Regions from separate parts of the Paenibacillus sp. YAF4_2 genome, predicted to be linked through region 3. Evidence: predicted binding sites of a transcription regulator. Region 3 holds the regulator's gene; each other region holds the start of a gene.
What was found. The regulator LexA, encoded in region 3, represses DNA repair genes until DNA is damaged. The targets are predictions, from matches to a motif close to CGAACATATGTTCG.
Positions count from the first base shown of each region.

Region 1: the regulator LexA is predicted to act here: its motif matches at 3,414-3,427, upstream of AB4Y93_RS21660 (DNA polymerase IV).
Region 2: the regulator LexA is predicted to act here: its motif matches at 3,949-3,962, upstream of recA (recombinase RecA).

Region 1 is NZ_JBFRCT010000009.1:305,547-312,142, reverse strand. It holds gene AB4Y93_RS21690 (CPBP family intramembrane glutamic endopeptidase) at 1-47, opposite strand, end outside; gene AB4Y93_RS21685 (hypothetical protein) at 247-534, opposite strand; gene AB4Y93_RS21680 (zinc-binding dehydrogenase) at 835-1,767, opposite strand; gene AB4Y93_RS21675 (MerR family transcriptional regulator) at 1,893-2,270, shown strand; gene AB4Y93_RS21670 (hypothetical protein) at 2,575-2,760, opposite strand; gene AB4Y93_RS21665 (cation transporter dimerization domain-containing protein) at 3,053-3,223, opposite strand; gene AB4Y93_RS21660 (DNA polymerase IV) at 3,479-4,732, shown strand; gene AB4Y93_RS21655 (hypothetical protein) at 4,729-5,205, shown strand; gene AB4Y93_RS21650 (divergent PAP2 family protein) at 5,253-5,726, opposite strand; gene AB4Y93_RS21645 (hypothetical protein) at 5,865-6,596, shown strand, end outside.
Region 2 is NZ_JBFRCT010000001.1:719,041-725,636, forward strand. It holds gene AB4Y93_RS03635 (TIGR00282 family metallophosphoesterase) at 1-223, opposite strand, end outside; gene rny (ribonuclease Y) at 296-1,837, opposite strand; gene AB4Y93_RS03645 (regulatory protein RecX) at 2,019-2,699, opposite strand; gene recA (recombinase RecA) at 2,823-3,878, opposite strand; gene AB4Y93_RS03655 (competence/damage-inducible protein A) at 4,140-5,387, opposite strand; gene pgsA (CDP-diacylglycerol--glycerol-3-phosphate 3-phosphatidyltransferase) at 5,469-6,047, opposite strand; gene AB4Y93_RS03665 (YajQ family cyclic di-GMP-binding protein) at 6,267-6,596, opposite strand, start outside.
Region 3 is NZ_JBFRCT010000015.1:40,572-47,167, reverse strand. It holds gene hflX (GTPase HflX) at 1-1,045, shown strand, start outside; gene AB4Y93_RS26555 (methionine gamma-lyase family protein) at 1,085-2,377, shown strand; gene AB4Y93_RS26550 (MerR family transcriptional regulator) at 2,466-2,876, shown strand; gene glnA (type I glutamate--ammonia ligase) at 2,922-4,250, shown strand; gene AB4Y93_RS26540 (PspC domain-containing protein) at 4,306-4,485, opposite strand; gene lexA (transcriptional repressor LexA) at 4,673-5,293, opposite strand; gene AB4Y93_RS26530 (LysM peptidoglycan-binding domain-containing protein) at 5,462-5,824, shown strand; gene AB4Y93_RS26525 (DUF896 domain-containing protein) at 5,979-6,170, shown strand; gene AB4Y93_RS26520 (hypothetical protein) at 6,250-6,596, shown strand, end outside.

The DNA.
Region 1 (6,596 bases), on a different contig from region 3:
AGTCCGAGTGAAATAGGAATACGTTTCTTGCCGTTAAATAACAGCATAACAACTACAACACCTATTGTCGGTCCAAACTGTGTCAACTGGATGACTACCTCGGGAATACTCGTATTAGTTTGTATGAGTCCTAACGCCAGTGATGCAATTGAAGTGATTACATAGTAGACGAATACAATAAGAACCAAGTTTGATTTTTTTTATCTTTTTCTTTCATTCGTTCTTCACCTTCTACTTTTATAAAAATCAAATGAACCGCCTACGTGTAAACAACCAGCCACCGATCGAGAATACGAGGGCAAAAGAGATTGTGAGTAGGAATCCCTTCAGCAGTGAATCGTTATACAGCAGCACCTTAAATCCGTCTACTACCTCTGGGCGGAAAGCAGGCAGCGCGGTACCAATCGAAATGGCGGCAATCAGCACGCACCAAATGATCCATCCCATAACATGCCGCAAGCCCGAGAACAGCAGGGTTAGCAACGACATGAGCATCATATAAGCTCCGAACTGGTAAACGAACATGCCAACCATGCCGAACTGATCCCAATGAAACACCTCTAGTATGTCGAAAAACCCCGTATAGTCTCGAATGATTCCATCTTCAACCGCATGCCATATTACATTTAATATCGCAAATCTGTTCAAGAGAAGTTGGGTAAATTGATTTGATTATTTCTAAGACAGCCTTTGCGTAGTCCTGTATTCTTTTTGAGCATCATGCTTTTTGAGCATCAAGCTCTAATCGTTATACCAAAAATGAGCAACCGATTGAACGGAAGCGGTCCAAGCCATACATCCACCTATCTTATAAACGAACTTTGAGACGTATCATCAAAAGACAGATAGCACCGCTTTACCAACAACTCGTCGGTTCAAAAGGCTCTTGGTAACCTCAGCAATTTCGGTCCATGGTGCCTCCAGACCGATTTGCGGATGCAATAATCCCTCGGCAACCATTTGAGCTAATCGTCCAAGATCTTTTGACACACCTTCTGATGGCATTCCATCAAGAACGAGCACTCCGTCCGGAACCGAGTCAAGTCTAGCCTGGAGCGTCATTTCCGGTTCTGTTGCAGCTCCAACGTTAATACAGCTGCCACCTTTTACAAGAAATGTCGAAACGATGTTTAACGATTTGCCACCCAACGTATCGATGATAACGTCATAAGGACCGAACGATTGAGCTGCAACAACGTCTTCTCCAACAACTACCTTGTGTACCCCTATCTCTTGAAGACAAGCCACACGCTCTTCGCGTCGCACAAGTGCGGTAACTATAGCGCCTGCTTCCTTTGCCAGCTGGCAAGCAAAATGGCCCACACCGCCGGATGCCCCAGTAACTAACACCTTTCGATGAAGAAGAACGCCGCCTCTCTCCAATGCAAATAAAGCAGTGAGTCCAGCCACGGGCAAAGTTGCAGCCTGAGCAAAAGTAACATTTTCGGGAATTTCTAATAAGAAATTCGTTGGAACGACGACAAGTTCCGCCCATGAACCTGAATGAACCATTCCGAAGACTCTGGCCCCGACTGGAGGCCCCGATCCATCGGCAGCCGACTGTTCTACTACACCGGATAGGTCCCACCCCGGGCGCCACCCTGCATTTGCTCTTATTGTAGTGCGCACCTCGCCAAGATTGAGCGAGATCGCATAAACGCGAACCAATGCTTCCGACGAGGCTGGATGGGGGGCCTCTACTTCGTCGACTTTTAGACGTCCTTGTACAGCGGGATCAACAACAATTGCGCGAATCGTACTCATCATGTGTCTCCTTCTTTCCGAGTTTTTCGTCTAAATCTTTTATTATGCTTTGACATAGTGTCGCTCGACGTTTAGAGTATAAACTATAAAGTTTACTTGAAGGTCAAGACCATTTTGAGGAGATTTTTATGAAAATCCAAGTATTGGCACAAAGGACCGGTTTAACGCCGCCTGCCATTCGCTTTTATGAAAAAGAAGGACTTCTGGATGCCCGCCATGTTCGACGGGAAGAAAACAATTATCGCGACTATTACGAAGTGGCAGTCGATCATCTTCTGATGATGAAAAAGGTTCAAGCCGTAGGATTTACGTTAGCGGAACTCAAAGAAGTGATCCAAGCTTATGAGGTAAATGATCTTCCCCTTTCAAAGAAAATTGAGCTTCTTAGTCAAAAGATGCAGGAGATCGAAAGAAAAAAAGATGAATTGGAGCAAGTTCAAACACATCTGGCACGGATGCTGGCAAACAAGATGGCATTGTTGGATTCTGCGGAAAAAGAGAGTTAACAAGAATTACTATTGAAAAGCTATTCGTAAGAATAGTTTAGCGAACAGGAGCAGGTCGCCGCGGCGCCTGCTCCTGATAAATTGATCTCACTAACCTCCCGTTAGCTGAGACAAGACAAAGGTAACATCTTGGCACCCAACATCAAAGAAAAAACGGTAGACATATGTCTACCGTCCATATCTTCACGTCAACGTTCTTCGGCAGAACAATTGACTTCTATATTATCTCCATCTTGAAAGGTTAATTATACATTGTTATCGACAGTCTTCTCATGTTGTTTATTGATCTCTCAATTCTCCGTAATTACTTCAAACTGGCGTTTAAAAAGCCTCTTGAAGGGGTTTCCTTAACTTTGTATTCATCCTTCCCGTCCAACCATTCTAGCTCATTTATATTTGAATCAAGCTTTTGTCCTGTGGGTTGCAGCTCCTCTTGTTTCGTTTTTTTCTTCATATGTGCATTATTCTTCCATTTGTGCTTTTGTTTCACGTTTCCCTCATCCTTCCACGTCACTCAATGCATTAGAATAAACTATGCATAAGATTGAATTTGGACTGGGAAATAAATAAAACAGGCAGTTATTGACGCCTTGCGCTAATGAAAAAAGCAGCCGATCGGATGACCAGCTGTAATAATCTTTATTCAACTATCCTCTCCCTTTAGCTTTATACCTCTAATGCTTTTACTAATGCCACAAGTAGAAATCTTCTCTTTGCATTACCACCTCAATTTGAGGTGCAACGCCACAATTATTTCGCTGGCTCATAATGCACATGTACTTCTAATACTTCTGAAGTTTTTTCAATTCCACCTCTGTAGCTACTTCATGTGCTTCATAAAAATCAAGGGTTTTATCGATTGACAGGACCACATCAACAACCGCATTACTGCCATAATTTCTAGCTTTCAGATCTTTTACCTCTGGGATTTCCTTCTTGAAATTAGCGCACAAACAAGAATTCAGACTAGAATCGATATTCGTCGTTGTGTTGTTGTTTACTACACTAACACTACATGCATGCTGCAGCGCCGATTACTCTTCTTGTTTGTTTGTTGTACGTACTACACACAACACAACCACCACCACAACACCACCCACACACCCAACTGTTTGAAATTACCTCCAAATATCCCTTGCATAGCGAACATACATTCGGTATATAATAAGATACGAACATACTTTCGTATTTGTATTGGAGTGGGGATTATGGAACGTGTCATTATGCTGATTGACTGCCAGTCGTTCTACGCGTCCGTCGAGAAGGCCGCTCATCCCGAATATAAGAACGATCCGGTCGTTGTGGCCGGCGATCCTTCGCGGCGTTCGGGCATTATTTTGGCTGCTTGTCCGCTTGCGAAGCAGTACGGCGTCACGACTGCCGAGACCCTTGGCGAGGCGCTTGGCAAGTGTCCGCATCTTGTCATTATTAGACCACGCATGCAGGCTTACATCGAAGTCTCGCTTATGATTACCGACATCTTCCGCTCGTTTACCGATTTGGTGGAGCCCTTCTCCATCGACGAGCAGTTCCTGGACGTCACCGGTTCTTTATCTTACTTCGGCACGCCCGATGAGATTGCAACGCAGATCCAGACAAAAATCATGCTCTACACTGGCGTTTGGGCGCGGGTCGGCATCAGCTCCAACAAGATTCTGGCCAAGATGGCCACTGACATTTGGGCGAAAAAGAACGAAGCCGGCGTATTCACGCTCCCGAAAACAGATGTTGAATCACTTTTGTGGCCGCTTCCTGTGAACAAAATGTTTGGCGTTGGCTCGCGGATGACCGCACATTTTCAGCGGATGGGGATTTCCACAATTGGAGATCTCGGCAGCCTCCCGCTTCCGGATTTCAAGCGCAAGCTGCGGGCGCGGATGGGCCGCAACAGCGATATTCAAGCGGAGTTGTTTTGGCAGACGGCCAATGGCATTGACCCAAGTCCGGTAAAACCCAGCACGCACGACGCGCAGCAAGCTGTTGGTCATCAGATGACCCTGCCCCGTGATTACAGTAAGCCGCAGGAAATCGACATCATCCTGCTGGAATTAAGCGAGGAAGTATGCCGCCGCAGCCGCGCGAAGGGTTATATGGGCTGCGTTGTTGCAGCAGGTGCGCAAGGGGCGGATTTCGATCGGCCGACCGGCTTTTTCCGTCAAATGACGGTGCCTGATCCGACTAATATTACGAAGGAAGTATTCGCTGCGGCCCGGACGTTATTTTACGCGCATTGGGATCGTCTCCCCGTCCGCAAGCTGGGCGTTACGTTATCTAAGCTGGTACCTGACGATCAATACCAGCTTTCCCTGTTCGGCAACAGGGAAAAGGAAAGAAAGCTGGATCGCGTCACGGATGCGATCCGTCATAAATTCGGAACGACCTCGATTCTGCGGGCTTCCTCGCTGCTTGAGGCAGCCCAGGCCCGTGAGCGCAGCGTCAAAATTGGAGGACACTACAAATGAGCAAGAAACTGGAAGGCAATGGCCGCTGGGAATCCAGCCGTATGATGCTGCCTGAACATCGAGAGCAATATCTGCAGCGTCGCGAGACGCCGAAAGCTGCCGGACCTGTCCCCGTTCCGAGCAAAGAGGAGCTTGAGCTTATTCGTGACTATGTGCTGCTCCCCATGATGCTGACCATCGTGGATAAGAACTGCAAGGACATTGAATTGTCTCCCTACTCCATGAAGCAGCTGTATATGAAAGCCTCCCGCGTCTTAATGGGCCATATTCACAATGACTTAAACACCGTCCGCAAGGCGCTTAAAGAGCGAAATATCCGCGTATTTCTCGAAGAAAGCGACAGCGAGCATGGAGCGATCCATTATAAGTTCGTCTGCCGCGGCTACGAGGACCGCTTCTCCATGATCCGTGATGCCGCCCGTGCCGAGATCAGCGTCCGCATCGCCAACTATATCTCACTCATGTTTAGGTAACCTTTCACGAACACCGCCAGCTGACCGTTCAGCGCGGTGTTTTTTGTTCAGAAATGGGATATGGTACTTAAATAATACATAACAAGACCTACCACTACGCCCCATACAGCGCCTCCGAACACTTCGATTGGACGGTGGCCGAGCAGCTCCTTCAACTCATCATCCTGCTTTATTTCCGTGGATGAATGAGGATGCAAAAATTTGATTGACTTGGCAATCCTGTTAATAGATGAAGCATGCATGCCCGCATGACGGCGAACGCCTGCAGCATCATACATCGTGATCGCGCTGACGACGGCTGCGATGGCAAACATTGAGGAGGACCAACCATCGTTCATTCCGATAACCGTTGCCAGTGATACCACGGCTGCAGAATGTGAGCTCGGCATTCCTCCCGTCCCAATCGCCCGCGATAGATTCCATGTACCGTCTGAAATAAATCCAAGGGGAATCTTCAAGCCTTGAGCGGTAATAATAGCTGCAAGTGAAGCAATTAGCGGAATGTTATGAAAAATGTTCAATAGCTTCTAGCTCCCTCATGTTGAAGAGTTAATAAAATTTTAAGAAAATGTTGGTACAGTGGGATAAAAAATTACACAAAGGAGATATGATCCGATGTCCATCTTATTCCACTTTCCCATCGCATCTGTGAATGCGAGATGAGCCAAATACGAATAGCTGGGTGGGCTGTCCCCGCTGCGATCGCACTGATTGTATTGTTCCTGTTTCCGGCTAATTCCTATAATGATCCAGATACATTCTGGCATATCGAGAACGGCCGGTATATGATCGACCACATGACTGTGCTCCATCACGCCATCCATACGTTTTACGGGAACAACCTGCCTTATATCCCTCATGAATACGGCTTTGAGTTCATTGAAGGGGCTCTTTATCAGGCATTTGGCTGGCCGGGTACATACCTGCTTACGGCAGTCAGTTTCGCGCTCCTAATGACTGGCCTCTTCCGGTTAATGAAGGTTTCCAGACAGGAGTTAGGCTTAGGAGATCTGCCGTTTGTTTGTACTTTTTTATTAGTACCCGTCGGCTTATGGATCTACTATTGCTATTTTACAAGCCGGCCTCAGATTATTTCCGCCTTCTTAATCGTCTGGTATTTCGTGTGGATGAGAAAATTCAAGCTGACGGATCATTACCGTTACGGCATTGCGATGATGTTCGGCTCCTGTGCGATTGCCAATATCCACGCAGGCGTATGGCCGGTGATTGCGGTATTTTCCGGCATGCAGATCATAGAGACATTATGGGAAAGGTCTATGCGCTGGCGTCACGTGATGATGTACGGAGCGATTGCCTTAGCCGGTATGTTGAATCCGGGCGGCTACCGAAGCATAACCTACGTGCTCGTTGTGACACAGCATCATTACAAC
Region 2 (6,596 bases), on a different contig from region 3:
TATCCTTATTGTCCCAGGTATGATTACCCATCGTAATGCCATGAACGCCCCATTCAAAAAACTCACGGGCAATGGTCTGTGTAATACCGCGACCTGCTGCAGCATTCTCACCGTTTACGATAATAATATGCGGATTATATTTACTTTTAAGTGCCGGTAGCACCTGCTTAAGGGCTTTACGGCCTACACTTCCTACGATATCACCAATAAATAATACGTTCACTCTGCCACTCCTTTATTATGCAAAAAAAGTGGCTGACAAGCAGCCACTTTTCGTTCTTGCTATTTGCTTGTGTTACTTCGCATATTCAACTGCACGGGTCTCACGAATAACCGTAACTTTAATATGTCCCGGATAATCGAGTTCACTCTCGATTTTCTTCGTAATGTCGCGTGCAAGTCGGAATGCTTCTGTATCGTCAATCTTTTCAGGCTGAACCATAACACGGACTTCGCGTCCTGCTTGGATTGCGAAAGACTTCTCTACGCCGTCGAACGACTCCGAAATGTCTTCCAGCTTCTCCAGACGTTTAATGTACGTTTCAAGCGTTTCACGACGTGCACCAGGGCGTGCGGCAGACAATGCGTCCGCTGCTCCTACTAACATCGCGATTACAGAAGTTGCTTCTACATCTCCATGGTGGGAAGCGATACTGTTGATAACAACAGGATGCTCTTTGTACTTCTTCGCCAGTTCTACGCCGATCTCAACATGTGAGCCCTCAACCTCGTGGTCAAGTGCCTTGCCGATATCGTGCAGGAGGCCTGCGCGCTTAGCCAGAGTAATATCCTCGCCAAGCTCTGCAGCCATAAGGCCTGTCAAGTAAGCAACTTCCATCGAGTGCTTCAGCACGTTCTGACCGTAGCTTGTCCGATACTTCAGACGTCCCAGAATTTTAATCAAGTCAGGATGCAAACCGTGAACCCCAACCTCGAAAGTAGCTTGCTCACCGTATTCACGGATCCGCTCATCCACTTCCTTACGGGACTTCTCGACCATCTCTTCAATGCGAGCCGGATGTATACGACCATCTGCAACAAGCTTCTCAAGTGAAGTCCGAGCAATTTCACGTCTAATCGGGTCAAAGCCTGACAGAATGACCGCTTCCGGTGTATCGTCGATAATTAGATCGATACCAGTCAATGTTTCGAGTGCACGGATATTACGGCCCTCACGTCCAATTATGCGGCCTTTCATTTCTTCGTTAGGCAGCGTTACGACCGATACAGTCGTCTCTGCTACGTGATCCGCCGCACAACGTTGAATAGCGAGTGAAATAATGTCCCGCGCCTTACGATCGGCTTCTTCTTTCGCTTGCTGCTCGATCTCTTTGATCATCTGTGCTGTTTCGTGACGTACTTCCTGTTCCACATTCGACAAAATAATCGATTTCGCATCTTCCATAGTCAAGCTGGAGATACGCTCCAATTCACTAAGCTGCTGCTTGTAAATGGAATCAATTTGTTCTTGTGTGTCATCGATCCGTTTCTCTTTGTTGGCAACTAACTCTTCTTTGCGCTCGAGTGCTTCTATCTTTTTATCCAGCGACTCCTCTTTCTGGAGCAAACGTCTTTCTTGACGCAAAGACTCATTACGCCGCTCTCGGATGTCTTTTTCAGCCTCCGTACGGAGTTTGTGGATTTCATCTTTTGCTTCGAGCACCGTTTCTTTCTTCTGAGCTTCTGCTTCCTTCTTCGCACTTTCTACGATGACAACAGCAGCTTGCTCAGCGCTGGAAATTTTGGCCTCGGCAATCGACTTGCGAATAAAATAACCAATCCCAAAGAAAATAACGCCAACAACGAGACAGATCAACACCGTCCAAATAGGGTCCATTTGTTCACCTCCTCGTTGCATTCACCAAGGCAATGCTTGGGATGATATTAGGTTTTTAGCCGGTTTCCATACCGATTCATTCTCAAACTTATTGACGAAAATAATCGTTTCAAATCAACTTTTGGAAGGAAAATTGATCTGATATAAAAGGAATACAATTTTATTTTATCTTTTGGCAAAATCAATTGTCAAGCAAAAGCCCATCATCGTCATCTGCCTGTTCCATTTCCGCTTCATCTATAGCTGCTTTTGCCGCCTCTTTGACGACATCCGAAGGAAACCCTCTTCGCATTAAAAAGGAGAGGAGTTTTTGACGTTTCTCTCTATTTTCTCCTTTAAGGGAGCGCCATTTCTTCTTTGCGGCATGAATCGCTGACGCAAGTTCATCATCCCGGTCGATGGCTTCCAGTGCTTCTGACGCAGCTTGATTTGTTACTCCTCGCTGCTGCAGCTCCTGCTTAATCCAACGGCGGCCTTTTTGACTATAACGGATACGCTGCTTGGCAAATTGCCGCGCATACTCTTCATCATCAACAATATGCTCCGATTCTAAACGTTCAAGCGCATAAGCAATTGGCTCCGGCTCGAACGCCTTGCGCATTAAATATTGCTCAATTTCTTTGCGAGTCCTTGCTTTGAACCCCAAATAGTAAATAGCTAGCGCATAAGCCCTGTAACGATCATCTTCTTCCGTTATCTCGGTAATTTCCTCCGTGCTGAGCGACGTACCCTTAAATAATCGGTGCTTAATTAACAAATCCTCGTGAACCGAGAATAGCGGCTCTTCCATGCCATTCGTGAAGATGTTGTAACGCTTTCGTTCCTTGCGGTCCTGTTCGACCGATGAAATCTCGATAATCATTTAGGACTCACTCCGTTCGTTATGGCGAAAAAGGAGCAACGCCGCCCTCAATGGGACGGCGTTGCTCCTAAGCTATTAACTTAACTTCCGCAGTATGGATTCATAGCTGCGAAAGTTGAATTATTAATCATCAAGTTCCGACTCATCGAAATCATCGTCATCATCTTTCGAGAAGTCAGCTGGCTCTGCCGAAGCAGACAAGTTGCTTTGTTCACGGATTTGCTTCTCGATTACTGCAGCAATCTGCGGATGATCCTTCAAGAACTGCTTCGCGTTCTCGCGGCCTTGACCTAAGCGATCACCATTGTAGGAGAACCATGCTCCACTCTTCTGAACGATGTCCATCTCTGTGCCAATATCGACAAGGCTACCTTCTCTCGAAATGCCCTCACCGTACATAATATCGACCTCAGCTTGCTTAAATGGCGGAGCAACTTTATTCTTAACGACTTTGATACGCGTACGGTTACCAACCATGTCGTTGCCTTGTTTGATTGTTTCAATACGGCGGACATCAAGACGAACGGAAGAATAGAACTTGAGTGCGCGTCCGCCTGGCGTTGTCTCCGGGTTACCAAACATAACGCCGACTTTCTCACGCAATTGGTTGATGAAGATTGCAATTGTCTTCGACTTGCTGATTGCGCCGCCCAACTTACGAAGTGCTTGTGACATCAGACGTGCTTGCAGACCAACGTGGGAATCACCCATGTCGCCTTCAATCTCTGCTTTTGGTACAAGAGCCGCAACGGAGTCGATAACGATAATGTCAACAGCGCCGCTGCGTACAAGAGCTTCTGCAATTTCAAGTGCTTGCTCTCCTGTATCTGGTTGAGACAACAGCAACTCATCGATGTTAACGCCAAGCTTATTTGCGTACGATGGATCGAGCGCATGCTCGGCATCGATAAACGCTGCTTGTCCGCCAATACGTTGTACTTCCGCAATCGCGTGAAGGGCAACTGTTGTTTTACCGGAGGATTCCGGTCCATAAACCTCGATAATACGACCTCTCGGTAAACCGCCAATTCCAAGTGCAATATCTAAAGCAAGGGAACCGCTCGGCACGGTTTCAACTTGCATATGTGTGGATTCTCCTAATTTCATGATGGAACCTTTACCAAATTGTTTCTCAATTTGACGTAAAGCCATCTCTAAAGCAGCACGACGATCCGACAAGCCACTCACATCCTTCATTCATTTATAATTGTATGATACCTTGTTTCTAGTCAAAAGCCAAGCTTTTTTTCGAACATACATTCGTCTTTTTATTTCCACGTCCTTTCATTCCTATGGTGATACCCCATCTTAAGTGACTTTTAAAAATAGACATAAAAAAACCGCAGCAAAGTAATCTTCGCCACGGTTCTTCCGTATACTGACAATTATAACGGAACTGGTACAATCCCGCAAGCTTTTTCGCGTTAATCCGACAAATTATTATTCGCCTAGTTTAAGCCATAATTGATATAAGGCAGCTTTAACAGCTCGAATACGGATAATCGATCGAGTTCCCGAGAAATGACCGGTAAAGACCGACGTCGGCTTCCCCCGCTCTGCAACCGCATAGTAGACAAGCCCTACCGGATGGCCTTCTGCTTGAGCCGGACCAGCAACACCCGTTAAGGATACACCAAAATCCGAATCACCAATCTGGCGTACTCGCTCAGCCATCATCGCAGCAGTCGACTCACTGATTGCACCAGGTGCTCCATCACCCTCTAGTTGGGCCATTGGAATGCCAAGAAGCTTATGCTTCATTTCGTTTGTATAGGTCACGACACCACCTGAATATTCGCCGCTGCTGCCTGGAATGCCGGTAATTAGCTCCGCTAGCAGCCCCCCGCTTATACTTTCCGCAGTCGAAAGCTTTCTTCTGGAAGCCCGAAGCAGCTGAACAATCTGTTCTTCTAATGTAATTTCTTCTCGTGCATATAAGTGTTGACCTACACGCTGCATGATATCTGCAGTGGTTTTATCAAGCTTCGCCGTTGCATCTGTTTCATTAGCCGCTTTTGTTGACACACGGATCGCAACTTCGCCCTCCTTTGCATAAGGGGCAATGGTAGGATCAGATTGTGCTTCGATAAGATCAATAAGCTTTGCTTCAAGCGTAGATTCGCCAATACCTGCAAACATAAGAACCCGTGAATACAGCGGCTCTTCCGTACTAAGGATAGATCGCAGCCATTCCGCACCAGGACCTTCCATCATAGGCTTCATTTCACGCGGCGGACCAGGAAGCATCAAATAATGTGTCCCCTCTTCAGAAAGCCCATTCCCAACAGCGAGTCCCGCTTCATTATCGATCGGTACGCTGCCATCAATCATCAACGCTTGCCGCCTATTGCTCTCCACCATATGAATGCCTCGGGAGCTGAACATGTGCTCGATCTTATCCATGGACGGCTGGTGGATAGAAAGACTCCTATTTAAATAAGCCGCGAGCACATCCTTCGTCAAGTCATCCTGTGTAGGACCAATACCGCCGGTAAAGACGAGCAAATCTGCACGTTCACGCGCAATCTCAATTGCTTGACGAATGCGGGCTGAATTATCGCCAACTACCGTTTGAAAGTAAACATCAATGCCAAACGTGGCAAGCTTTCTTGACAAGTACTGTGCGTTTGTATTTACAATCTGACCAAGCAGCAGCTCCGTACCAACTGCAATAATTTCCGCTTTCACTCGATTTCCCCCTTGATTTTTAGCATTAGGAAGCAAAAGCACCTCTCCTCTTCAGGAAAGATGCTTTATTGTTACTTATGTTTATTGCACAGGAATCAAATGTTTATTCTTGAAGAAATAATCAAAGCCGGAATACACCGTAATCAGAACGGCCAGCCAGCTAATGATCTCGTCAAACGGAAAATCGATGAACGAGAACGGAAAGTTGTTGAGCAAGAGCGAAATAATCATCGTAATTTGAACGGCTGTCTTCCATTTGCCCCAAGTGCTCGCAGCCATAACACTGCCATCAAGAAGAGCAATCTGACGCAAACCTGTTACCGCAAATTCACGACTGATAATAACGATCGCCATCCATGCCGCTAACTTGTCCATCTGCACAAGTGAGATCAAGACAGCTGCAACAAGCAGTTTGTCTGCAAGCGGATCAAGAAGTTTCCCAAGGTTCGTTACGATCTTGTTCTTACGTGCGATGTAGCCATCGAGCCCATCAGTACTTGCCGCTATGATAAAGATGATAGCCGCTATGATCTGATTGTATGTAATGGAGTAATCGTCGCCGAACTCAAGCGGCTTAATATCAATATTGACGAGCAGAAATACCATAATGATCGGCACTAAAATAATTCTAGCCAGCGTTATCCTATTCGCCAGGTTCATTAGTATACACCCCCGGTCAAATCCGAATTGCGTTTAGCCTTGTTCCTGCTATGATGCATGATTGCTTGTACTGTCATTTATATGTCCCCCGGATCGTTTCCAAAAGCTATCAACTAGTATAATACATGCCATTTCCTGTGTCAAAACACGAAAGCATCATCGTTCGAAAGCCCTTCAACCGCCGCGTGGAGCGTCAGCGAAGGGCCGGATTAAGGCGTATTAACGGTAGTTCGTGAACTGCAGCTCGATTTTCAAATCCGCACCGCGAAGCAAAGCCATAACAGCCTGCAAATCATCACGGCTTTTTCCGGTTACACGGATCTGGTCGCCCTGAATTTGGCTCTTCACCTTCAGCTTGGAGTCACGAATAAGAATATTGATTTTCTTGGAATCATCTTGCTCAATACCTTGCTTGAGCTTAATCCGTTGACGAACGGTATGCGCAGAAGCAGATTCGACCTTGCCATATTCCAAGTTTTTAATCGGAACTCCACGCTTAGCCATCTTCGACTTCAGAATATCAAGAACACTCTCCAGCTTGAAATCATC
Region 3 (6,596 bases):
AATGGGTGCGACTACTGCGATCTTCGACCAGGAATTGTCTGGCGCACAGGTTCGGAATTTGGAGGAAGCTCTAGATTTAAAAATCGTAGACCGTACACAGCTTATTCTTGATATTTTCGCACAACGGGCTAAGACTCGTGAAGGCATTATTCAAGTTGAGCTGGCGCAGCTCAGCTATTTACTGCCGCGCTTGTCCGGCCATGGCAAGAACCTGTCACGGCTTGGCGGCGGTATTGGTACAAGAGGCCCGGGTGAATCGAAGCTGGAGACGGACCGGAGGCATATCCGGGGTCGTATCACTGATCTGAAAGCCCAGCTTGATGAGCTTGTTCGTCACCGTAAGCTTCATCGGGAGAGACGTAAGAAGTCTGGTGTTATTCAAGTAGCATTGGTCGGTTACACGAATGCCGGGAAATCAACGATGCTTAGGGAGCTTACTAGTGCAGACGTCTATGTAGAGAACCAATTATTTGCAACGCTTGATCCTACATCTCGTACGCTTGAACTGCCTAATGGCCGAGAAGTTATACTAACGGATACGGTAGGCTTCATTCAGAATTTGCCTCATGACCTTGTTGCTGCATTCCGCGCGACGCTTGAGGAAGTACTGGAAGCAGACCTTGTGCTCCATGTCGTGGACGGCAGCTCACCAATGCGCGATGAGCAAATGGCGGTTGTAGAGAAGATCCTAGGTGATCTTGGAGCAGCGGGTACGCCTAATCTAACGATTTATAATAAGAAAGACCTATGTGAAGAGAATAACGTGGATGTGCCAATTGCAGGTCCAGATACGCTTGTTATTAGCGCTTACCAGGAAGCCGATTTGACGCTGGTACGGAATAAAATTCAAGATAAGTTGACAGGTGATACGGTAACTTTCACCTTACCTGCAGACCGCGGAGATTTGATCGCACTTGCTTATCGAAGTGGGGAAGTAGTAGAAAATGATGTTAGCGAAGATGGCGAATCGTTACGATTGACCGTTCAGGTCAGCCGTCAAGCATATGAATTACACGGATACAAACTACAGCCCTATATAGAATAAGGATTTGGGTTACGATAACAAAGGGAGAGACAGGCTAGAATGATTGACCATCAGGAGCAAGAAAATGAATCAATATGGAATGATCTGGAGCAATTAGCGGAAGAAGCGGAACAACTAGCTAGCGAGCAGCTGCGCTTGATTGACCGTATTGCTGAACGTAATCAATGGAAAGTAATCCGAGCGTTTCAGCGGCATCAAGTAAGCGATTTTCACTTCACAGGCTCGACGGGCTATGGATACAATGACCGCGGCCGTGAAGTGCTGGATCTTGTATACGCGGATGTATTTGGTGCCGAAGCGGCACTGGTACGTCCGCATTTCGTGTCGGGCACACATACAATTGGCTGCGCTCTGTTTGGAGTGCTGCGTCCTGGAGATGAACTGCTGTATATTACAGGGAAGCCTTACGACACCTTACACAAAGTGATCGGCAAGCCAGGAGATGGGACAGGCTCCTTGCAAGACTGGGGAATCCGTTATAACGAAGTGGATTTACAGGAAGACGGCAAGCTGGATTGGAATAGTATAGAAGCCGCAATTAATGAACATACGAAAGTAATTGGTATTCAGCGCTCAAGAGGGTACAGCTGGAGAGCATCATTTACCGTCGATGAGATTGGCGATATGGTTCAGAGGGTTAAGCAAATCAAGCCTGATGTGCTTGTGTTTGTTGACAACTGTTATGGCGAATTTACCGAACTGCGTGAGCCAACTCAAGTAGGTGTAGATTTAATGGCAGGTTCTCTCATCAAAAATCCCGGCGGCGGTCTTGCAGCAACCGGTGGTTATATCGTTGGAACTGCCGCTGCAGTCGAATCGGCAGCCTTTCGTCTGACTGCGCCGGGCATTGGGGGCGAGGTTGGTGCTATGCTGGACACGCTTCGCGGAATATATCAAGGGTTGTTCCTTGCACCACATCTGGTTGGACAAGCTGTGAAAGGAAGCGTCTTCGCCTCGGCAATGTTTGAACAGCTTGGCTTTGAGACTAAGCCTCATTGGTCCGAGCCTCGCACAGATCTTATTCAAGCAGTTAGATTTGGCGGAGCAGAGCAACTGATAGCGTTTGTACAAGGCATCCAACAGGCGGCTGCGGTTGATGCACATGTCGTACCTGAGCCATGGGACATGCCAGGATATGAACATCCTGTTATTATGGCGGCGGGAACGTTTATCCAAGGCGGAAGCCTTGAGTTATCAGCTGATGCACCGATACGTGAACCTTTTATCGCTTACATGCAAGGCGGCTTGACCTTTGCCCATGCGAAGTTTGGTGTACTTACAGCGTTACGTCGACTCATTAAGAACGGACTTATCGCAATTAAACGTAATTAAACGTAATTAAACCTAACACAACTTGACACGTTTTTGGTAGGTGGGTTATTATATACGTATAAATGAGCGACTGGAAGGTTGATGTGAAATGGGTGACGATATACGTAGAAACATGGCCTTATTTCCGATCGGTATCGTAATGAAGCTAACGGATCTAACGGCGCGTCAAATTCGTTATTACGAACAGCATGAATTGATTGTACCGGCAAGAACCGCCGGCAACCAGCGTCTGTTCTCTTTTAATGACGTCGAGCGTCTGTTAGAAATTAAAGCATTGATTGAAAAAGGCGTTAACATTGCTGGCATTAAGCAAGTCATGAATCCGGTTTCAAAAGAATCGGACGACGCTACAATCGTAAGCGAGCAATCAGAAGTGAAGCGTAAGGAGCTGTCCGATGCGCAGCTGCATCGCTTGCTGAAGCAGCAATTGCTCGAGAAACGTCCTGGCCAAGCATCCCTTATTCAAGGTCAGTTGTCGCGTTTCTTAAACAAGCGATAATCTAAGTCTTACTAATTTACGAACCAGCAAAAGGAGATGAACGGTGTGAGTTACACGAAAGAGGATATTAAACGCATTGCAGAGGAACAGAACGTTCGATTTATCCGTCTTCAATTTACCGATTTGCTTGGTACAATCAAGAACGTGGAAATTCCAGTAAGCCAGCTCGATAAAGCACTGGACAATAAAATGATGTTTGACGGATCTTCCATCGAAGGTTACGTTCGTATCGAAGAATCTGACATGTACTTATACCCTGATTTGGATACTTGGGTTGTATTCCCTTGGGTTGCACAAGATCGCGTTGCTCGTCTGATCTGTGATATCTATATGCCTGATGGCACACCATTTGCAGGTGACCCGCGTGGTATTCTGAAACGCTCCCTGCTTGAAGCAGAAGAGATGGGCTTTACAGCGATGAACGTAGGTCCTGAACCGGAATTTTTCCTGTTCAAAACCGATGACCGCGGTGAGCCTACAACAGAATTGAACGACCAAGGTGGTTACTTTGACCTTGCACCAATGGATATGGGCGAGAACTGCCGTCGCGAGATCGTACTTACACTTGAAGAGATGGGCTTCGAGATTGAAGCTTCTCATCATGAGGTAGCTCCAGGCCAGCACGAAATCGACTTTAAATATGCAGATGCTATTAAAGCGGCTGACCAGATTCAAACATTCAAGCTTGTTGTTAAGACAATTGCGAGACAACATGGCCTTCATGCAACCTTTATGCCAAAACCATTGTTTGGCGTGAACGGTTCTGGTATGCACTGCCACCAATCATTGTTCCAAGGCAGTACAAACATGTTCTATGATGAGAAAGATCGTCTTGGCCTTAGCCAAACTGCACGTTACTACATGGCCGGTATTCTGGAGCATGCACGTGCAATGGCAGCTATTACGAACCCAACGATCAATTCCTACAAACGGATGGTTCCTGGTTATGAGGCACCTTGTTATGTAGCTTGGTCAGCAAGTAACCGTTCGCCGATGATCCGTATCCCGGCATCCCGTGGCCTCAGCACACGTATCGAGGTACGTAACCCAGATCCAGCTGCTAACCCATACCTGGCACTTGCCGTTATGTTGAAAGCTGGCCTTGACGGTATTAAGAATAAAACTCCGCTTCCAGCACCAGTAGATCGCAACATCTACATCATGACGGAAGAAGAGCGTCTGGAATCTGGTGTGCCAAGCCTTCCATCCGATCTGAAGGAAGCTCTCGACGAAATGCTCCGCAGCGACGTGGTCTGCGAAGCACTTGGCGAGCACGCTCTGGCTCACTTCTACGAATTGAAAGAAATCGAGTGGGACATGTACAAAACACAAGTTCATCAATGGGAACGCGATCAGTATCTGACGCTGTACTAGGATTATTAGGATTTCTATTATGATGTAAAACACCCTCGACGTAGCGTCGAGGGTGTTATTTTTTATATAAAGAAGAGGGAGGATCAGGAATAATGTTAGCCAGGATCATATAGATAATTAGATTGGCGGGGATAAAAATGAGGAATATAACTCTTACGAACAAAGCGGATAGTTCAAAATAATTGGCGATCCCGCCGCATACCCCAGATATCGATCTATTGAATTCTGATTTCATTAATCGCTTCTTCAATCGCAGTCACCTCTCGGTCAGGAGATCTAATTCCATCACAGAAATAATACCATATAAAGGTAGTTGGGTAATGTTGAAATTTTCTATTATAATCCAAATCAAAAAAAGAGGCTGTTCTCACTATCCGAATGAAGCAATCGGATCAGCGGGAACAGCCTCTTTTTGTTAGTTATTAGTGGAAGTCACGGAACAACCCAACCACTTTACCGAGAATCGTTACTGTGTTCAAGCGGATGGGCTCCATTGTGGAGTTCTCCGGTTGAAGGCGAATATGGTCTTTCTCTTTGTAAAAAGTCTTTACAGTCGCTTCGTCATCTTCCGTCATTGCTACAACGATATCACCGTTGTTCGCCGTTTGCTGCTGGCGTACGATGACAAGATCACCGTTATGTATACCAGCTTCAATCATGCTCTCGCCAATGACATTCAAGATAAATACTTGATCATTTCCGACGAAATGAGCGGCTAATGGGAAATAATCTTCAATATTCTCAGTCGCAGTAATCGGCACGCCTGCCGTTACCTTGCCGACGATTGGTACTTGTGCTACAGCGGGGAGGATGATACCGTCAACACCGTCTTGATCTAAAATTTCGATCGCCCGGGGTTTAGTAGGATCGCGTCTAATAAGGCCTTTCTTCTCTAACCGATCCAGATGCCCGTGTACGGTGGAGCTTGATGCCAGGCCAACCGCTTCGCCGATTTCGCGAACAGAAGGCGGGTATCCTTTGTCCCGAACCTCATTCTTTATAAATTCAAGAATCGACTGTTGGCGGTTCGAAATCTTAGACACTGAAATCACTCCATTAATATATTTGAAGAAAATTATAACATAGAACCGGAGTTCGTACAAACATAAGTTCCTAAAAACAAAAGTTCGCATTTTTGTTGACTACAAACATTTGTTCGTGTTATTCTAAGAACAGAAGAAAACAGAACAAACGTTCGGGGAGCGATAATAATGATGATGAATCCAGCTTTTTATAAAAGTATCCATAAGGAAGATGCGGTTAAATCTTTCAAATCGCGGAGCAATATTGTTACTCGTCATGCTTTTAAACTTGTAGTAAGTGCAGCGGTGTTTGTCCTTCTCTTTACTAGTTTCCTAATGATGCGTACGAACGCTTCATCCGATCATATAGAAGCAGCAGCCTTGAATGAGGAGACTGTAGTTGTTACGGCAGGTGATACACTCTGGGGTATTGCAGACCGTTATCTGGATGGTTCCAAGGATATTAGACAGTACATCTATAAGATCAAAGAACGTAACCATTTAAGTACCGTTGAACTAAGGCCAGGACAAATCATAATTATTCCTCAATAACCTATTTATGAAGATGGACAGGGAGTAGCGCACAGGATGTGCGTTTTATTCCCTGTCCATTTGTCTATTCTTATATCATTACCTTGACAATTGCTCGCGTAAAAAGTCAAAATAGGTAAGAAGAGATGAGTATTGTACAAATGAGGTGAAGGCAGTGGAAGAAATCATCGCGCGTATTAATGAATTATCCCGTAAAAATAAAACAGTGGGTTTAACTGAAGAGGAAATTGCTGAACGTGCCGTATTGCGTCAACAATATTTGGATAATTTCAAAAGAAATTTCCGACAGCAGTTGGATACGATTGAAATTGTGGACGACGACGAGCAAAAGGGTGTAACCCATTAAGTTGGTCTGGATTTTATATAGTTAGCACTGGCGCCGTTCCATGAACGGCGCCCTGCAATATACACTAGGAGGAATTGGCTTGTCACGTACGTGGGAGCGCAAAGTGCGCAAAAATACGAACCAAATTAATAAAGCGCGTAAAAAGCATGGTGTTTCACAGATTGGTACTACATCATCTGGAAAACCCAAAACGGATCGCTTTACCGGCCGTAACTACATATTTCCAATCGTGCTCGTATTGATGATCGGTATGTATACCTTTATGGTAACTTCTGCTCCTGATTTTGAGCCATCAACGATGTTATGGGTAACGATTGGCTGTTATTTATTACTGGCATTGGTCTTCTTATTGCGCCGTCCGTATATCTCGATTGGTAAGGATTATATCCAAACCCGCAAAATGACTGGCGATAAGCAGCTTCCAGT